Regions from separate parts of the Streptomyces spiramyceticus genome, predicted to be linked through region 1. Evidence: riboswitches for the same ligand, from Rfam matches in the RefSeq annotation. Region 1 holds a riboswitch; the other holds the start of a gene.
The links. Region 1 has a riboswitch for cyclic di-AMP ahead of PXH83_RS24190 (M23 family metallopeptidase). Riboswitches for the same ligand answer to the same signal wherever they lie in the genome.
Positions count from the first base shown of each region.

Region 1 (7,627 bases):
CTGACCGTGCTGCGCTGCCACCGCCCCGGCCAGCAGGTCGTGGCCGTGGAGATCTTCCTCGCCGCCCCGCTGGAGGCGGAGCCCGAGGGCCTCGACGGCGTCGCCACGATCATGGCGCGGGCGTTCTCCGAGGGCACCGACAAGCACTCCGCCGAGGAGTTCGCCGCCGAGCTGGAGCGCTGCGGCGCCACGCTCGACGCGTACGCCGATCACCCCGGCGTACGGGTCTCCCTGGAGGTCCCGGTCTCCCGGCTGCCCAAGGCGCTCGGCCTGCTCGCCGACGCGCTGCGCGCGCCCGCCTTCGCGGACAGCGAGATCGACCGGCTGGTGCGCAACCGGCTCGACGAGATCCCGCACGAGACGGCCAACCCGTCCCGTCGGGCCGCCAAGCAGCTCTCCAAGGAGCTCTTCCCCGCCGGTTCGCGCATGTCGCGGCCGCGCCAGGGCTCGGAGGAGACGGTGGAGCGTATCGACTCCGCCGCAGTGAGGGGCTTCTACGAGGCGCACGTGCGTCCCGCGACCGCCACCGCCGTGGTCGTCGGCGACCTCGAAGGCACGGATCTCGATGCCGTGCTGGCCGACACCCTGGGCGCCTGGACGGGCAACACCGCCGAGCCCCGCCCCGTCCCGGTGGTGACGGCGGACGACACGGGCCGCGTGGTCATCGTCGACCGCCCCGGCGCGGTCCAGACGCAGCTGCTCATCGGCCGCACCGGCCCGGACAGGCACGACCGTGTCTGGCCGGCCCAGGTCCTCGGTACGTACTGCCTGGGCGGCACGCTCACCTCCCGCCTGGACCGTGTCCTGCGCGAGGAGAAGGGCTACACGTACGGCGTGCGCGCCTATGGCCAGGTGTTGCGCTCCGCCGCTCCCTCCGGTCCGGAAGGGGCCCCGGGCGCCGCGATGCTCGCGATCAGCGGCTCCGTGGACACCGAGTCCACGGGTCCGGCGCTGGAGGACCTCTGGAAGGTGCTGCGCACCCTCGCAGAGGAAGGCCTGACCGACGCCGAGCGCGACGTCGCCGTACAGAACCTGGTGGGCGTCGCCCCGCTGAAGTACGAGACGGCCGCGGCCGTCGCCGGCACGCTCGCCGACCAGGTCGAGCAGCAGCTGCCGGACGACTTCCAGGCCCAGCTGTACGCGCGCCTCGTCGAGACCGGCACGGTGGAGGCCACCGCAGCGGCCGTCAGCGCCTTCCCTGCCGACCGTCTGGTCACGATCCTCGTCGGGGACGCGTCCCAGATCGAGGAGCCGGTCAGGGCGCTCGGCATCGGCGAGGTGAAGGTGGTGGCCGGCTGATAAGCCGCGCACCAAATGCCCCTGTAATGGGGCATAGGGGGACGGAATAGAGGGACCCCGGTGACCGACAGGCCGCCGGGGTCCTTCCTGTATGTCCCTTTTGTTGTGGAGGTTGCCTGTCTGGCCTGTGGGGTGCGTTACAAAACCTCGTGTCTGTTTGGTGATTGACAGATGTCCCGTTTAGCGTCTGTCCGGCTGTTCGTCAGCAATGCGCCGCATCCGCGGCGCCGGACAGTCATCGCCGAGTCCCCGTCAGGCGCGAGCCTGGGGAGCCGGGGACCCATTCAGTCCCTGGGGTGAATCGGACGGCCTCTGTGCGCGTACGTACGGAGGGGTCCGTAGGAGACCTTCCTGCTCCGAACCCGTCAGCTAACCCGGTAGGCGAGAAGGAAGGAAAGGATCAGCCACTCCATGGCGTTCACCCGTGCCACCGGGAAGCACCGTCGTCCGAGCCGTCTGACGCGCAAGAGCGCGAACATGGCGGGTGTTGCCGCCCTCGCGACGACCGGCGTCATCGGAGGCCTGGCCTCTCCCGCCCTCGCCGCCCACGACGACACCAGCGCCGAAGCGGCGCGCTCCGTCGCGGACACCGGCCTGACCCAGGCCCTCGTCATCGGCGACTCCCTCGCCGACCAGATCGCGGCCCAGGCCGAGTCCCAGCGACAGGCCGCCGTCAAGGCGGAGGCCGCCCGCAAGGCCGAGGCCGAGCGGAAGGCCGAGGCCGAGCGCAAGGCCAGGGCCGCCGCTGCGGCGAAGGTCAAGAGGGAGCGGGAGGAGCGCGCGGCCAGGGAGCGTGCCGCCCGCGCCGCCGAGCGCAAGCGCCTCAACAGCTACACCCTTCCCATCGCCGGTTCCGTGGTGACCACCGGCTACAACGCCGGCGGCTCGCTCTGGTCCTCCGGCAGCCACTCCGGTGTCGACTTCCGTGCACCGTCCGGCAGTTCCGTCGTGTCCGTCGGCCGCGGCACCGTCGTCGAGGCCGGCTGGGGCGGCGCGTACGGCAACAACATCGTCATCAGGATGAACGACGGCACGTACACGCAGTACGGCCACCTGTCGTCCATCCGCGTCTCCGTCGGCCAGGCCGTCACCACCGGCCAGCAGATAGGCCTCTCGGGTTCGACCGGCAACTCGACCGGCCCGCACCTGCACTTCGAGGCCCGTACGACGCCCGACTACGGCTCCGACATGGACCCGACCGCGTACCTGCGCGCGCACGGCGTCAGTATCTGACCCCGACTCCGACGACGCGGTCCGACGCACCTCCGCTTTCCCCGAAGGCCCCGGCTTCCCCGCCGGGGCCTTCGGCTTGGCCAAAAGATATCCATGGATTCCGGCCTCCCTTCGGAAATTCCCCGCCTCTGCAATAGAGTCGCTGAACAAGCGTCAATCGACCGCGTTTCGCGGGGATTAAGGCGGAGGTCAGGTCATGCGCATTCCCGCGCAATCGGTATGCACGGCGATCCGTGACGACATCGTCTCCGGTGTCTTCCAGCGCGGCAGCCGGCTCACCGAAGAGCTGCTTGCGCGTCGTTACGGTGTCTCGCGCGTCCCGGTGCGCGAAGCCCTGCGCACCCTGGAATCCGAGGGGTTCGTCACCACCCGCCGGCACGCCGGCGCCTGCGTCGCCGAGCCGACCGAGCAGGAGGCCGCCGACCTCCTGGAGGTCAGGACGCTGCTGGAGCCGCTGAGCGCGGCCCGCGCCGCCCAGCGGCGCACCGAGGCGCACCTCAAGGTGCTGCGTGGGCTGGTCAGGCTGGGGCAGGAGCGGGCCCGCCGGGGCGAGGGCGAGGACCTGCGCTCACTCGGCGGCTGGTTCCACGAGACGCTCGCCCAGGCCTCCGGCAGCCCCGGCCTGACGGCGCTGCTCACCCAGCTCAGGCACAAGATCGCCTGGATGTACGCCGTCGAGCAGCACGCACGCCCCGTCGAGTCGTGGGCCGAACACGGCGCGATCGTCGACGCCGTGGCGCGCGGTGACGCGGAGCGTGCCAGGTCGCTCATGGCGCTGCACGCCGAACGGGCGGTCGCGGTGCACCGGTTGCGGCAGCCGGACCGGGACCGGGAGCGTGTGAGGACTTCGCAACATGCCGTAAACACGGCGAGTGGGCGTCATTAACAGGTGCGCCGTATACAAAGAGGGTGAATTGGCGGGGGGCCAATTCGCGCTGCCCGCATTCTTCGGCGTATCGCGCCGCGCAAAAAGAAGGAGCCGCATCCCCCGAGGAATTCGGGGGATGCGGCTCCTTCTCAAGAATTCGCCCGTCCAGGGTTCAGACGGTCTCGGGAAGCTCGTCCAGGCCCTCGGAGACCAGCTTCGCCAGGCGGTCGAGGGCGGCGTCGGAGCCGTCGGCCTCGGAGGCGAGCACGATCTCTTCGCCACCCGCCGCACCCAGGCCGAGCACCGCGAGCATGGAGGCGGCGTTGACCGGGTTGCCTTCGGCCTTGGCGATCGTCACGGGGACGCCCGAGGCGGTCGCTGCGCGGACGAAGATGGAGGCGGGCCGGGCGTGCAGGCCCTCGGCCCAGCCGACGGTGACGCGGCGCTCAACCATGGTGTTGCCCTTCATGTTCTAACGGTTGTCTAGACCACTATCTCATGGCGGGCGGTCGGCGGGTGACCCGCCTTCGGCCCCTTTTCCACAGCCGTCCGGCCGCCCCCAGCCTGCCTCGCCCGGCGCGCTGACGCGACCCCGCCCCGTAGGCTTTCGTCATGCAGCACCCGCCGGAGCAGACCCCGCAGGAGCAGACCGAGCCGGATCACCGCATGCGCCATGCCTACCCGGCCCACTGGGAAGCCGATGTCGTGCTGCGCGACGGAGGTACGGCGCGGATCCGCCCGATCACCGCCGCCGACGCGCAGCGCCTGGTCAGCTTCTACGAGCAGGTGTCGGACGAGTCGAAGTACTACCGCTTCTTCGCTCCGTACCCCCGCCTCTCGGACAAGGACGTCCACCGCTTCACCCACCACGACTACGTGGACCGCGTGGGGCTCGCCGTCACGGTCGGCGGCGAGTTCATCGCCACCGTCCGGTACGACCGCATCAACGCCCAGGGCCGCCCCGCCTCGGGCCCCGACGCCGACCAGGCGGAAGTCGCCTTCCTCGTCCAGGACGCGCACCAGGGCCGCGGCGTTGCCTCCGCCCTCCTCGAACACATCGGCGCCGTCGCCCGCGAGCGCGGCATCCGGCGCTTCGTGGCGGAAGTACTGCCTGCCAACGCCAAGATGATCAAGGTCTTCACGGACGCGGGCTACACCCAGAAGCGCAGCTTCGAGGACGGCGTCGTACACCTCGAATTCGACCTGGAGCCGACCGACCGCTCCCTCGCCGTCCAGCGCGCCCGCGAGCAGCGCGCCGAGTCCCGCTCCGTGCAGCGCCTCCTCGCCCCCGGCGCTGTCGCCGTGATCGGCGCCGGGCGCGCGCCGGGCGGTGTGGGCCGAACGGTCCTGCGGAACCTGCTCGCCGCCGGGTTCACCGGGCGTACGTACGCCGTGAACCGCGCCTTCCCCGACGGCCTCACCGAGCTCGACGGCGTCCCTGCGCACCGCTCCGTCGCCGGGATCGACGAGGCCGTCGACCTCGCCGTCGTCGCCGTTCCGGCCGAGCGGGTGCCGGAGGTCGTCGCCGACTGCGGGGAGCACGGCGTCCAGGGTCTCGTCGTCCTGTCCGCCGGGTACGCCGAGAGCGGTGCGGCGGGCCGGGAGCGGCAGCGGGAACTCGTGCGCCAGGCCCGCTCGTACGGCATGCGCATCATCGGCCCCAACGCCTTCGGCATCATCAACACCTCCGACGCCGTACGCCTCAACGCCTCCCTCGCGCCGGAGCCGCCCGAGCGCGGCCGCATCGGCCTGTTCACGCAGTCCGGTGCGATCGGCATCGCGCTGCTCTCCGGGCTCTACCGGCGTGGCGCGGGCCTGGCGTCGTTCATCTCGGCAGGGAACCGCGCGGACGTCTCCGGCAACGACTACCTCCAGTACTGCTACGAGGACCCGGACACCGACATCGTCCTGCTCTACCTCGAATCGATCGGCAACCCGCGCAAGTTCACCCGCCTCGCGCGACGGACCTCGGCCGCGAAGCCGGTCGTCGTAGTGAAGGGCGCGCGGCACAGTGGCAGCACGCCGCCGGGGCACGCGGTGCCGGCCACGCGGATCCCGGACGCGACGGTCTCGGCGCTGTTCCGCCAGGCGGGGGTCATCCGCGTCGACACGGTCACGGAGCTCGTCGACGCGGGGCTGCTGCTGGCCTCCCAGCCGCTGCCCATGGGGCCGCGCGTCGCGATCCTCGGCAACTCCGAGTCCCTCGGCCTCCTCTCGTACGACGCCTGCCTCGCCGAAGGGCTGCGCCCGTTGCCGCCCCGCGACCTGACGACTGCCGCGACCCCGGCGGACTTCCGGGCGGCCTTGGCGGCCGCTCTCGCGGACGCGGCGTGCGATGCGGTCGTCGTGACCGCGATTCCCTGGGTGGGGGAGAACGGCGCCATGGAATCGGGCGACGGCGAGGTCCTGGCCGATGCGCTGCGCGCGGCGGCGGCCACGGGGCCGGCGAAGCCGGTGGCGGTGGTCCACGTGGAGATCGGCGGGCTGGCCGAAGCCCTGGCCGCCGCGACCAGCACGGCTCCCCCTGCGACGCCGACCGCGCCGCCGGGGGAGCGTGGCCCGGTGGCGGGGCATGCCGCCCCCGGGACCGACCCGGTGGGGGCTGACCCTGCCGGGGCCGGTCCGGCGCCGGGGTCGGGGTCGGGGCTGTTTTCTCCCCCGCCCCGTCCCTTCCCGGCCGTGACATTTGCGGCTCCGCCGCGTGAGGGGGAAAGCCCCCAGCCCGCCGGACCAGGCGCCCCGCCCCCACAGCCCGATGTCGACGCCGACACCGCAGCCCCGGCCCCGGGCGACGGGCCCGCCGTGCCGCCCGGCGAAGCCGCCCCTTCCGGAGCGGCACAGGGCACGGATACGGGTACCGGACCACTGGCCGGCGGTACGACCCCCTCGGGTCCGAGTGATGGGCCCGCTGTATCGCTGGGCGAGGCTGCCCCTTCCGTCAGTGGCTCTGACGGGCAGGGCGGTGGCAATGGGGCTGCCCGCCGGGGTATCCCCGCCTATCCCGCCGCCGAGCGTGCCGTGCGGGCGCTTGCCGAGGCCGTCAGGTACGCGCAGTGGCGACGGCAGGCCGCCGACCCGGGGCGCGTGCCGCAGTACGACGACATCGACGAAGCCGGCGCCGCCGCGCAGATCGATGCCCTCCTGAGGGAAGGTGCCGACCCCCGCGGCATGCCCCTGACCGGCGAAGCCGCCCGCGAGCTCCTCGGCCGGTACGGCATCGACGTACGGCCGATCCTCCCCGCCCCGGGCCCCGACGCCGCTGCCACGGCCGCTCAGCGGCTCGGCTACCCCGTCGCCCTCAAGACCACCGCCGCGCACCTCCGCCACCGCCCGGACCTCGGCGGCGTACGGCTCGATCTCGCCAATGAAAGGGAACTGCGTCGGGCCTTCGCCGAGTTGACCGACGTCCTGGGCAAGCCCGAGGAGCTCCAGCCCGTCGTCCAGGCCATGGCCCCCCGCGGCGTCGACACCGTCGTACGGGCCACCATCGACGCCGCCGCCGGAGCCGTGTTGTCCTTCGGGCTCGCGGGGGCCGCCTCCGAACTGCTCGGCGACACCGCGCACCGGCTCGTCCCGGCGACCGACCGGGACGCCGCCGAACTGATCAGGTCGATCCGGACCGCCCCACTCCTCTTCGGCTGGCGAGGCTCCGCGCCCGTCGACACCGCCGCCCTCGAAGAGCTCCTGCTGCGCGTATCGCGACTGGTCGACGATCACCCCGAGGTCGTCGGAGTCGCTCTCGAACCCGTGGTCGTCGCCCCGCGCGGCCTGTCCGTACTCGGCGCGGCCGTACGTCTCGCACCACCACCCGCACGCGACGACGTCGGCCCCCGTCGCCTCCCCAGTTACTGACCCGCATTCCCGCCCCCCCAGAGCCCCGTAGGATGGAGGGCATGGCGAAGACCGGTACGACGACCCAGGGGCTGCGCGCGGCGATCGAGCGCAGCGGCTACTACCCGGCCCTTGTGGCCGAAGCGGTGGAGGCCGCTGTCGGCGGCGAGCCGGTCTCTTCATACCTCGTGCACCAGGAGACGACTTTCGACTCCAACGAGGTACGCCGTCACGTCACCGTCCTCGTCCTCACCGGCAACCGCTTCATCGTGAGCCACACCGACGAGCAGGCGGCCGACACCACGTCCCCGACGCCGTACGCCACCACCTCCACCGAGTCGGTCAAGCTCGACCGGATCTCGTCGGTCGTGGTGAGCCGCGTCGTGGCCAACCCCG
Region 1 covers NZ_JARBAX010000002.1:105,276-112,902, forward strand. The annotation lists gene PXH83_RS24185 (M16 family metallopeptidase) at 1-1,299, shown strand, start outside; cyclic di-AMP (ydaO/yuaA leader) riboswitch at 1,529-1,698, shown strand; gene PXH83_RS24190 (M23 family metallopeptidase) at 1,711-2,532, shown strand; gene PXH83_RS24195 (GntR family transcriptional regulator) at 2,729-3,418, shown strand; gene PXH83_RS24200 (HPr family phosphocarrier protein) at 3,573-3,854, opposite strand; gene PXH83_RS24205 (bifunctional acetate--CoA ligase family protein/GNAT family N-acetyltransferase) at 4,013-7,252, shown strand; gene PXH83_RS24210 (DUF5998 family protein) at 7,294-7,627, shown strand, end outside.

Region 2 (7,627 bases), on a different contig from region 1:
CGCGGTCAGGGCCACGCCCACCGCGGCCGCCAGGTTCAGCTTTCGGTTTCTCATGGCTGCCTCCTCGTCCGATCCGACTCGGTACGGAGAGCGTGGCAGCCGGGCGCTGAAAGGAGCCTGAACGAAGCTGAACGGGCCTTCAGCTGCCGACCGGCCCAGGCAGCGACACCTCGAAGCGGGCCCCGCCCAGGGCACTTTCGGACACCGTGGCCGTACCGCCGTACGCCGCCACCAGCTCCGCGACGATCGCCAGCCCGAGCCCGCTGCCGCCGGTTCCCCCGGAGCGGGATCGCGCGTCGTCGAGGCGTACGAACCGCTCGAAGACCCGCTCCCGATCGGCGGCCGGCACTCCGGGGCCGTCGTCCTCGACCCCGAGCACGATCCGGCCGTCCTCCCGCTCCGCGAGGTCGAACGCGACCTGCGAGCGGGCGTGGCGTGCCGCGTTGTCGCCGAGATTGCGCAGCACCCGCCGCAGGCCCTGCGCGTCCGCCTCCAGCCTCGCCGCCGACACCCCCGCGGTCCGGATCCGCAGCCCGGTGGCCGTCGAGCGCAGCCGCCGCGCCTCGTCCAGAACCAGGTCGTCGAGGTCGACCGTTTGCAGGCGCGGGCGCAGCGCGTCCTCGTCGGCCCGTGCGAGAAGGAGCAGGTCGTCGACGAGCCCCTGGATCCGTAGATCCTCCGCAAGTACGGTTGCCGCCAGCTCCTCGGGGGCCGTCCGGCCGGGGTGGGCGAGCGCGACCTCGGCATGCTGGCGGATGGAGGCGACGGGCGAACGCAGTTCGTGCGAGGCGTCCGAGATGAAGCGCCGCTGCGCCGTCTGGGCGCGTTCCAGGCGGGCCAGCATGCTGTTCATGGTGGCGGCGAGCCGTGCGATCTCGTCGCGGCCGCGCGGCAGCGGCACCCGCCGGTGCAGTTCGGCGGAGGAGATCGCGTCGACCTCGGCGCGCATCGCTTCGACCGGCGCCAGCGCCCGTCCGACCGCCGTCCAGGTGGCCCACGCGGCCAGCAGGAGCAGCAGCGGCAGCCCCACCAGCAGCAGCCGGGTGACGATCTGCGTCGATTCGGCGACCGCGATCAGGGCTCGCCCGACCAGCACCGTCCTGCGGCTGTCCGGCGGTTCCGGCCCCTCGGCGGTCGCCGCGACCACCAGGAACTCGTCCTCGTCCAACGGCGTGGTGGTCCTCGTTTCGCCGTCCTCGTCCGGGCGCACCAGCGCGGGCAGACCCTGCACATTCCCGCTGGACGCCACCACCGTGCCCTCGGAGTCCAGGACCTGGATGAACTGCTCCTCGGGCTCGGCCACGGCCAGCGAAGGCAGCCCGCGCCCCGAGTCGATCACGGATGCCACCTGCTCGGCGCGGGTACGGGCCGTCTCCCGTACGTCGCCGGTCAGTTCGGCCCGTAGCAGCGCGACCAGGGTCACGGCTCCCGCGACCAGCCCCACGGCGACGACGAGAACGGCCACGACGGCCGACCGGAACCGGACCCCCCTCGGAAAGCCCGTCCGCCGGCGCATCGTCAGTCGCCGCATCGTCCGCCGCATCGTCAGCCGCCGTCCGGGGCCAGCCGGTAGCCGCTGCCGCGCATCGTCTCGATGGCGGCCCGCCCGAAAGGCCGGTCGAGCTTGTTGCGCAGATGGCGGATGTAGACCTCGACGATGTTCGGGTCGCCCTCGAAGTCGTCGTCCCACACGTGCGCAAGAATCTCCCGCTTGGACACCGTCTCGCCGCGCCTGCGCAGCAGGAACTCCAGCAACGCCAGCTCCCGTGCGGTCAGCTCGACCCGTACGCCGTCGCGGGAGACCTCCTTGGCCGCCGGATCCAGTCGCAGCCCCCCGGCGCTGAGCACGGCGGGCCGCTGGTGCGGGTCGCGGCGCAGGAGCGCACGCAGCCGGGCGAGCAGTACGGCGTACGAGAAGGGCTTGGTCAGGTAGTCGTCGGCGCCGGCGTCGAGGCCCTCGACCTCGTCCCACTCGCCCTCCTTGGCGGTGAGCATCAGGATCGGCGTCCAGTTGCCCTCGGCGCGCAGGGCGGCGCAGACGCGGTAGCCGTTCAGGCCCGGCAGCATGATGTCGAGGACGATCGCGTCGTACGCGGTCTCGCGCGCCCGCCACAGGCCGTCCGTACCGTTGAGTTCGACGTCGACGGCGAAGCCCTCCGCCTCCAGGCCGTTGCGCAGCCCTTCGGCGAAGCGCTCCTCGTCCTCGACGACCAGAACCCGCATGCGGCGATTGTGACCCGGGCCACCTGAACGGGGGCTGAACGCGCCCGTGTGTCGGGCCCGGACCGCAGGTGGTCGGCGGTGCTCCACCAATGGCGTAGAGTTGTGTTTACCGACGCGGGGTGGAGCAGCTCGGTAGCTCGCTGGGCTCATAACCCAGAGGTCGCAGGTTCAAATCCTGTCCCCGCTACTGAAGAAGTAGTGATCAAGGCCCGGACTCTTTGAGTCCGGGCCTTTTTCGTGTCCGCGCTTTCTCCCTTGACCTTTACGCAACGTCAAGATTTAGCGTGTGAGTCATGGAGTGGTCGATCCAGGACATCGCACGCAAAGCCGGAACCACCAGCCGCACCTTGCGCCACTACGGCGACCTGGGACTGCTGGCGCCCAGCCGGGTCGGGAGCAATGGATACCGCTATTACGACCAGGAGGCGCTCGTACGGCTGCAGCGCATTCTGCTGCTGCGTGAGCTGGGGCTCGGGCTGCCCGCCATCGCGGAGGTGCTCGACGGCCAGCGGGATACAGCCGGCGCCCTGCGCACGCATCTGGCGCTGCTGGAGCAGGAACGGGAGCGCATTGGGCGACAGATCGCCTCCGTGCGGACCACTCTGCGGAAAACCGAGGAAGGGGAAGAGCTCATGGCCGAGGAAGTATTCGACGGGTTCGATCACACGCAGTACGAGCAGGAGGTGACCGAGCGCTGGGGGCGTGACGCGTACGAGAAGGGTGACCGCTGGTGGCGGTCGCTCAGCGCCGAGGAGAAAAAGGCGTTCCAGGACAAGCAGATCCGGATCGGCGAGGACTTCGCCCGGGCGCTGAAGGAGGGCAAGGCCGTCGCCGGTGACGAGGTGCAGGACATCGTGCGGCGGCAGGTCGAGTGGCTGTCGGTGACGGTCACGCCGTCCAGGTCGTACGTCCTCGGGCTCGGCGAGATGTACGTCGCCGACCCCCGCTTCACCGCGACGTACGACCGGCACGGCGAGGGCACGGCCGTCTTCGTCCGGGATGCGATGAAGGTGTACGCCGAGCGGCACCTCACCGACTGACGCCCCGAAGCGTCCCCAAGGCCCATCGCGTCCCCCCGTCCTCCGTCCCCTGTCCCCCTGTCCCCCTGTCCCCCTGTCCCCGCGTCCCCCGATCGGCCGACACCGGTTGGCCGTGCGGCGCGGCTGCGGCCAGCCTGAGTGGGGCGCGGTACCGTCCGCACCCGGGTGCGGACTGGGCAGGAGACCACAGGTGGGGAACCAAGACGGAGGCGGCAGCCGTGTCGTGCGCACGACACGGATGTTCGTCCGGGCACTGCCCGCGCTGCTGATCGTCGGCGGGTGCATCTTCGACCTCGCGACTCCGCCCAACTTCACCGCGTCGCCGCTCTTCGCCGCCGCCCCGCTGATCGCCGCACCCTTCTTCACCCTCCACGGCACGTTGCTGACCGGCGCCGTCGTGGCCGCTGTCGTCGCGGCCCTGCACCTCCACAACGGCACCGCGACGCAGGTCGAGGCCGTCACCGAGTTCGTCACCGTCATCACCGTGGCCGCCTTGGCGGTCGTCATCAACCGTGTCGTACGCCGCAGCGGCCGGCAGCTCGCGTCCGCGCGCGAGATCGCGGAGGCCGCCCAGCGCGCAGTGATCCCCATCCCCGCCGACCGCATCGCCGGGCTCATGGTCGCGGCGCGGTACGAGGCCGCGCGGGCGGACGCCTTCATCGGCGGCGACCTCTTCGCCGTACAGGACACCCCCAGCGGGGTGCGTCTCGTGGTGGGCGACGTACGCGGCAAGGGGCTCGGCGCGGTGGAGGCGGTGGCGATCGTCGTCGGGGCGTTCCGGGAGGCCGCCGAGCAGGAGGGCTCGCTCGAAGAGGTCGCGCGGCGGCTGGAGCGGGCGCTGGAGCGGGAGGGCGCGCGGCGGGACGGGCTGGATGCCTTCGAGGGGTTCACCACCGCCGTCCTCGCCGAGATCCCGCACGGCGAGGGCATCGTACGGCTGGTCAACCGAGGCCATCCGGAGCCGCTGCTGCTGTACGCCGACGGGGGCCTCCAGCCCATCGAGCCCACCGAGACCGCGCTGCCGCTGGGCATGGGGCTGGGGGACTGGCCGGACCGGGCGCAGGAGTACGCGTTCCCCGCCGGGGCCACGCTGCTGCTCTATACGGACGGCCTTTCGGAGGCCAGGAACGCGGCGGGCGTCTTCTACGATCCGGCCGCCCGGCTGCGCGGGCGCCTTTTCCCGGGCCCCGGCGACCTGCTCGACGCGATCATCGACGACGTACGGCTGCACACGGGGGGCGGGGCCACGGACGACATGGCCCTGCTGGCGGTCGGGCGGCCCGCGGAGGGGCAGCAGGACCGCCGCAGGACGGTGGACATCATCAAGCGGGTCCACCGAGCCAGTGCAGGCCCACCAGTCGGATTAGCCAACCGTAGTGATCCCGTGGCAGAGTGTGACATGCATGCCCGGCGCCCAGGCGACGTCAGGCACCCTCCCCGGTCAGGACCTGTGTGCCTGATCGGCCAGCGTCCGGAGGGACGTGCCACGCGGGCCGACGGCTTCGTCCATCGGCACCAGGGCACGAAGGCGATTGGCTTCACTGGGTCTCATCCCGGTGCTCTGATCCCGTGCAACCCACGGGATCCCTAAGCCAATCAGAGACGCTCTGCCCGTGCGGTGCCGTAAAGGCGACCGCGCGCTCGTCGACGGCGGGGGCGCTCCGTGCGGCCCGGCCAGATCAGTGACCGGAGCCAGCGGACGTCCTCCTCGTCGGTGGTGTCCAGCGGGTTGAGGTCGATGCCTGCGCGCCAGGCGACCTCGGGGAGTGCGGCGGGCAGGGGCACGGGGCCTTCTGTGCGGCAGTCGAGGGTGACGGGCGAACTGCCCAGTTGCTCGCCGCCGTTGTAGCGGTAGGCGTAGCGGTCGGGATGCAGGCACAGGCCGGCCGAAGCGCCGACCTCGATCAGGGCGAGCGGCTGGGGGAGCGTGGCGAGGGCGGGGAGCAGGGTGGCGCAGCGCGCGGGCTCATGTTGCCGGGGGGCAGGGCGGCGATGCGGGCGCAGAGGTCCTGGTCCTCGCTGATGCGGGCGGTGAGTTCGGCGTATACGGGAGATACCCCTCGTGCCTGCTCCACGGAGAACTCGCGGTAGCGGTCGGCCACGGATTGCGTGCTGCTGACAACCATGTCCCGAAACCTAGCTTCGCGACGCTGGGTAATCGCAAGACACCCCTCCGCATAACAATTGACGAACCGTCATGGGGCGGATGTTTTCTGAGGGGCGGTCAACTCGCCCGATTGTGGTCAGTTGTGTCCTGATTGGTGCGGGCCAATGCCGTTAACGATCACCGGGAACAGCTTGGAAACGGACCCCCCTGTCTATTAACGTTCGATAACGCAGCGCGGTCGTCCCAGTCGTCGCAAGAGACGACACCGTGCGCACGCGCCGAATTCCGCAAGGGAACCGGGGAACCATTCCTTGGGGTGAATCGGGCCGGCCTTCGTACGTCTCGTACGTACGGAGAGGCTCGTAGGAGACCTTCCTGCTCCGAACCCGTCAGCTAACCCGGTAGGCGAGAAGGAAGGAAAGGAGCACGCCTCCGTGGCGTCAAACAGGCCTGCCCCCGAAGCCACCCTGCCCCCTTACGGGGTGCCGAACGACACCGATGCTTTCGGCGCCGGGGAGGGGACCTGGGAAGAGTGGAACCCCACCGCCGAGTCCGTCCGGCCCGTACGCGGCCGTCACCGCGTCGCCAAGCAGCGCGGCGGAATCGGCCGTAGCTCGACCGTTCTCGGCGTCGGCGTCATCGCCGCTGTCGGCGCGGGCGGCATCGCGACCGCGCAGGACAAGCCGCGGGTTTCGATCTCCCTTCCCGACGCGATAGCCGACTCACTGCCCGACGCCGAGTCCCTTCCCGGCGTCGGCTCCCTCATGTCCGACGACTCGGACACCACCGACCTGGCCACCGCGGGTGAAGCGGTCGTGGCCGCGGCCCCGCTCACCAGCGCCGGCGTCACCACCGCAGACGCGCAGCAGGGCACCACCGACGCGGGCGAGGCACTGCGCGCCCGCATCCTCCAGCAGGCCGAGCAGCAGCAGGACGCGGCCGACGCCGAGGCGAAGGAGGCCGCCGAGAGGGAGGCCGCCGAGAAGGCCGCCGCCGAGGCCGCCAAGCAGCAGAGCGCCGCGGAGGACAAGGCCGCCGAGGAGAAGCGCGAGGCGGAGGCGAAGGCCGCGGAGGAGAAGCGCAAGGCCGAGGAGGCCGCGGCGGCCAAGGCCGAGGAGGAGCGCCTCGCCAAGCTCGCCGCGAGCTACGCCATGCCGCTCTCCTCGTACACGATCAGCTCGACCTTCGGCCAGGCCGGTTCGATGTGGTCCTCCGGCTACCACACGGGCCTCGACTTCGCCGCCCCGACGGGCACGCCGCTCAAGGCCGTGCACGGCGGCACCGTCAAGTCGGCCGGCTGGTCCGGCTCGTACGGCTACCACACGGTGATCGAGCTGGAGGACGGCACGGAGGTCTCGTACAGCCACCAGTCCTCGATCGGCGTCAGCGTCGGCCAGAAGGTCTCCACCGGCGAGGTCATCGGCCGCGTGGGCGCCACCGGCAATGTCACCGGCGCGCACCTGCACCTCGAAGTGCACACGCCCGGTGGCGACGGCATCGACCCGGCGGCCTGGCTGCGCGGCAAGGGCCTCAGCGTCTAGCCGTTTCCACATAGCCGCTTCCACATAGCCGTTTCCACAGTCCCCGGCAGCCTCGGCGCACACCCCCCGACGCCAAGGCTGCCGGTCTGTGCTGTTCATCTGCTGCTGTGCGTCTGCTGCTTGCGTCCTGTGCGTCTACTGCTGGCGGTACGGGTTGTACGCCGTGTAGTCCCGGTAGGGCGCGGGGTGCGGCGGCCACGGCGGCAGCATGCGCACTCTGCCCGTCGCCCGCGCCGCGTACTCCAGGGCGGGCCCGGCCACATCCCTGCGCTGCCACAGATGGTGCAGCAGCTCCTGCTCGCGGGCCGCGAAGTCCGGACCCACGGTGCCCCGGTGTGCCCGGTGGCGCAAGAAGGCCAGGGACGTCGCGAACGCCTCGTACTCGGCCACCGCACGAGCCGCTGCCCGGCCGCCGGGCGTGCGTCCGGCCGCGTTGCGCGCCAGCGAGCGGGCCCGCATGGAGGAGAGGGCGAGCGGCTCGGTGGCGGCCAGCCAGCCGGCGGCGGCGTACGCGGGCAGCTCGGCGGATATGGTGCGCAGCTCGCGCTGGCGCGTCCACACCACCAGCCAGGTCAGCAGCGCGAAGGCGGGGACCATGAAGAGGGCGTACACCGCGTAGAAGCTGTACGGACCGAAGGCCGCCGAGCCGTTCCACAGGGCGTGCACACCCATCGCGAACGCCAGGCCGAGCAGCGGCAGCGCGACACGGCGCACCC
Region 2 covers NZ_JARBAX010000001.1:3,008,881-3,016,507, reverse strand. The annotation lists gene PXH83_RS13500 (hypothetical protein) at 1-54, opposite strand, end outside; gene PXH83_RS13495 (HAMP domain-containing sensor histidine kinase) at 140-1,465, opposite strand; gene PXH83_RS13490 (response regulator transcription factor) at 1,546-2,223, opposite strand; tRNA gene PXH83_RS13485 (tRNA-Met) at 2,337-2,410, shown strand; gene PXH83_RS13480 (MerR family transcriptional regulator) at 2,517-3,263, shown strand; partial or broken gene PXH83_RS13475 (PP2C family protein-serine/threonine phosphatase) at 3,436-4,593, shown strand; gene PXH83_RS13470 (DUF2332 family protein) at 4,860-5,210, opposite strand; gene PXH83_RS13465 (hypothetical protein) at 5,168-5,389, opposite strand; cyclic di-AMP (ydaO/yuaA leader) riboswitch at 5,637-5,793, shown strand; gene PXH83_RS13460 (M23 family metallopeptidase) at 5,805-6,911, shown strand; gene PXH83_RS13455 (PrsW family intramembrane metalloprotease) at 7,047-7,627, opposite strand, start outside.
Region 2: another riboswitch for cyclic di-AMP. It lies ahead of PXH83_RS13460 (M23 family metallopeptidase); the one in region 1 lies ahead of PXH83_RS24190 (M23 family metallopeptidase).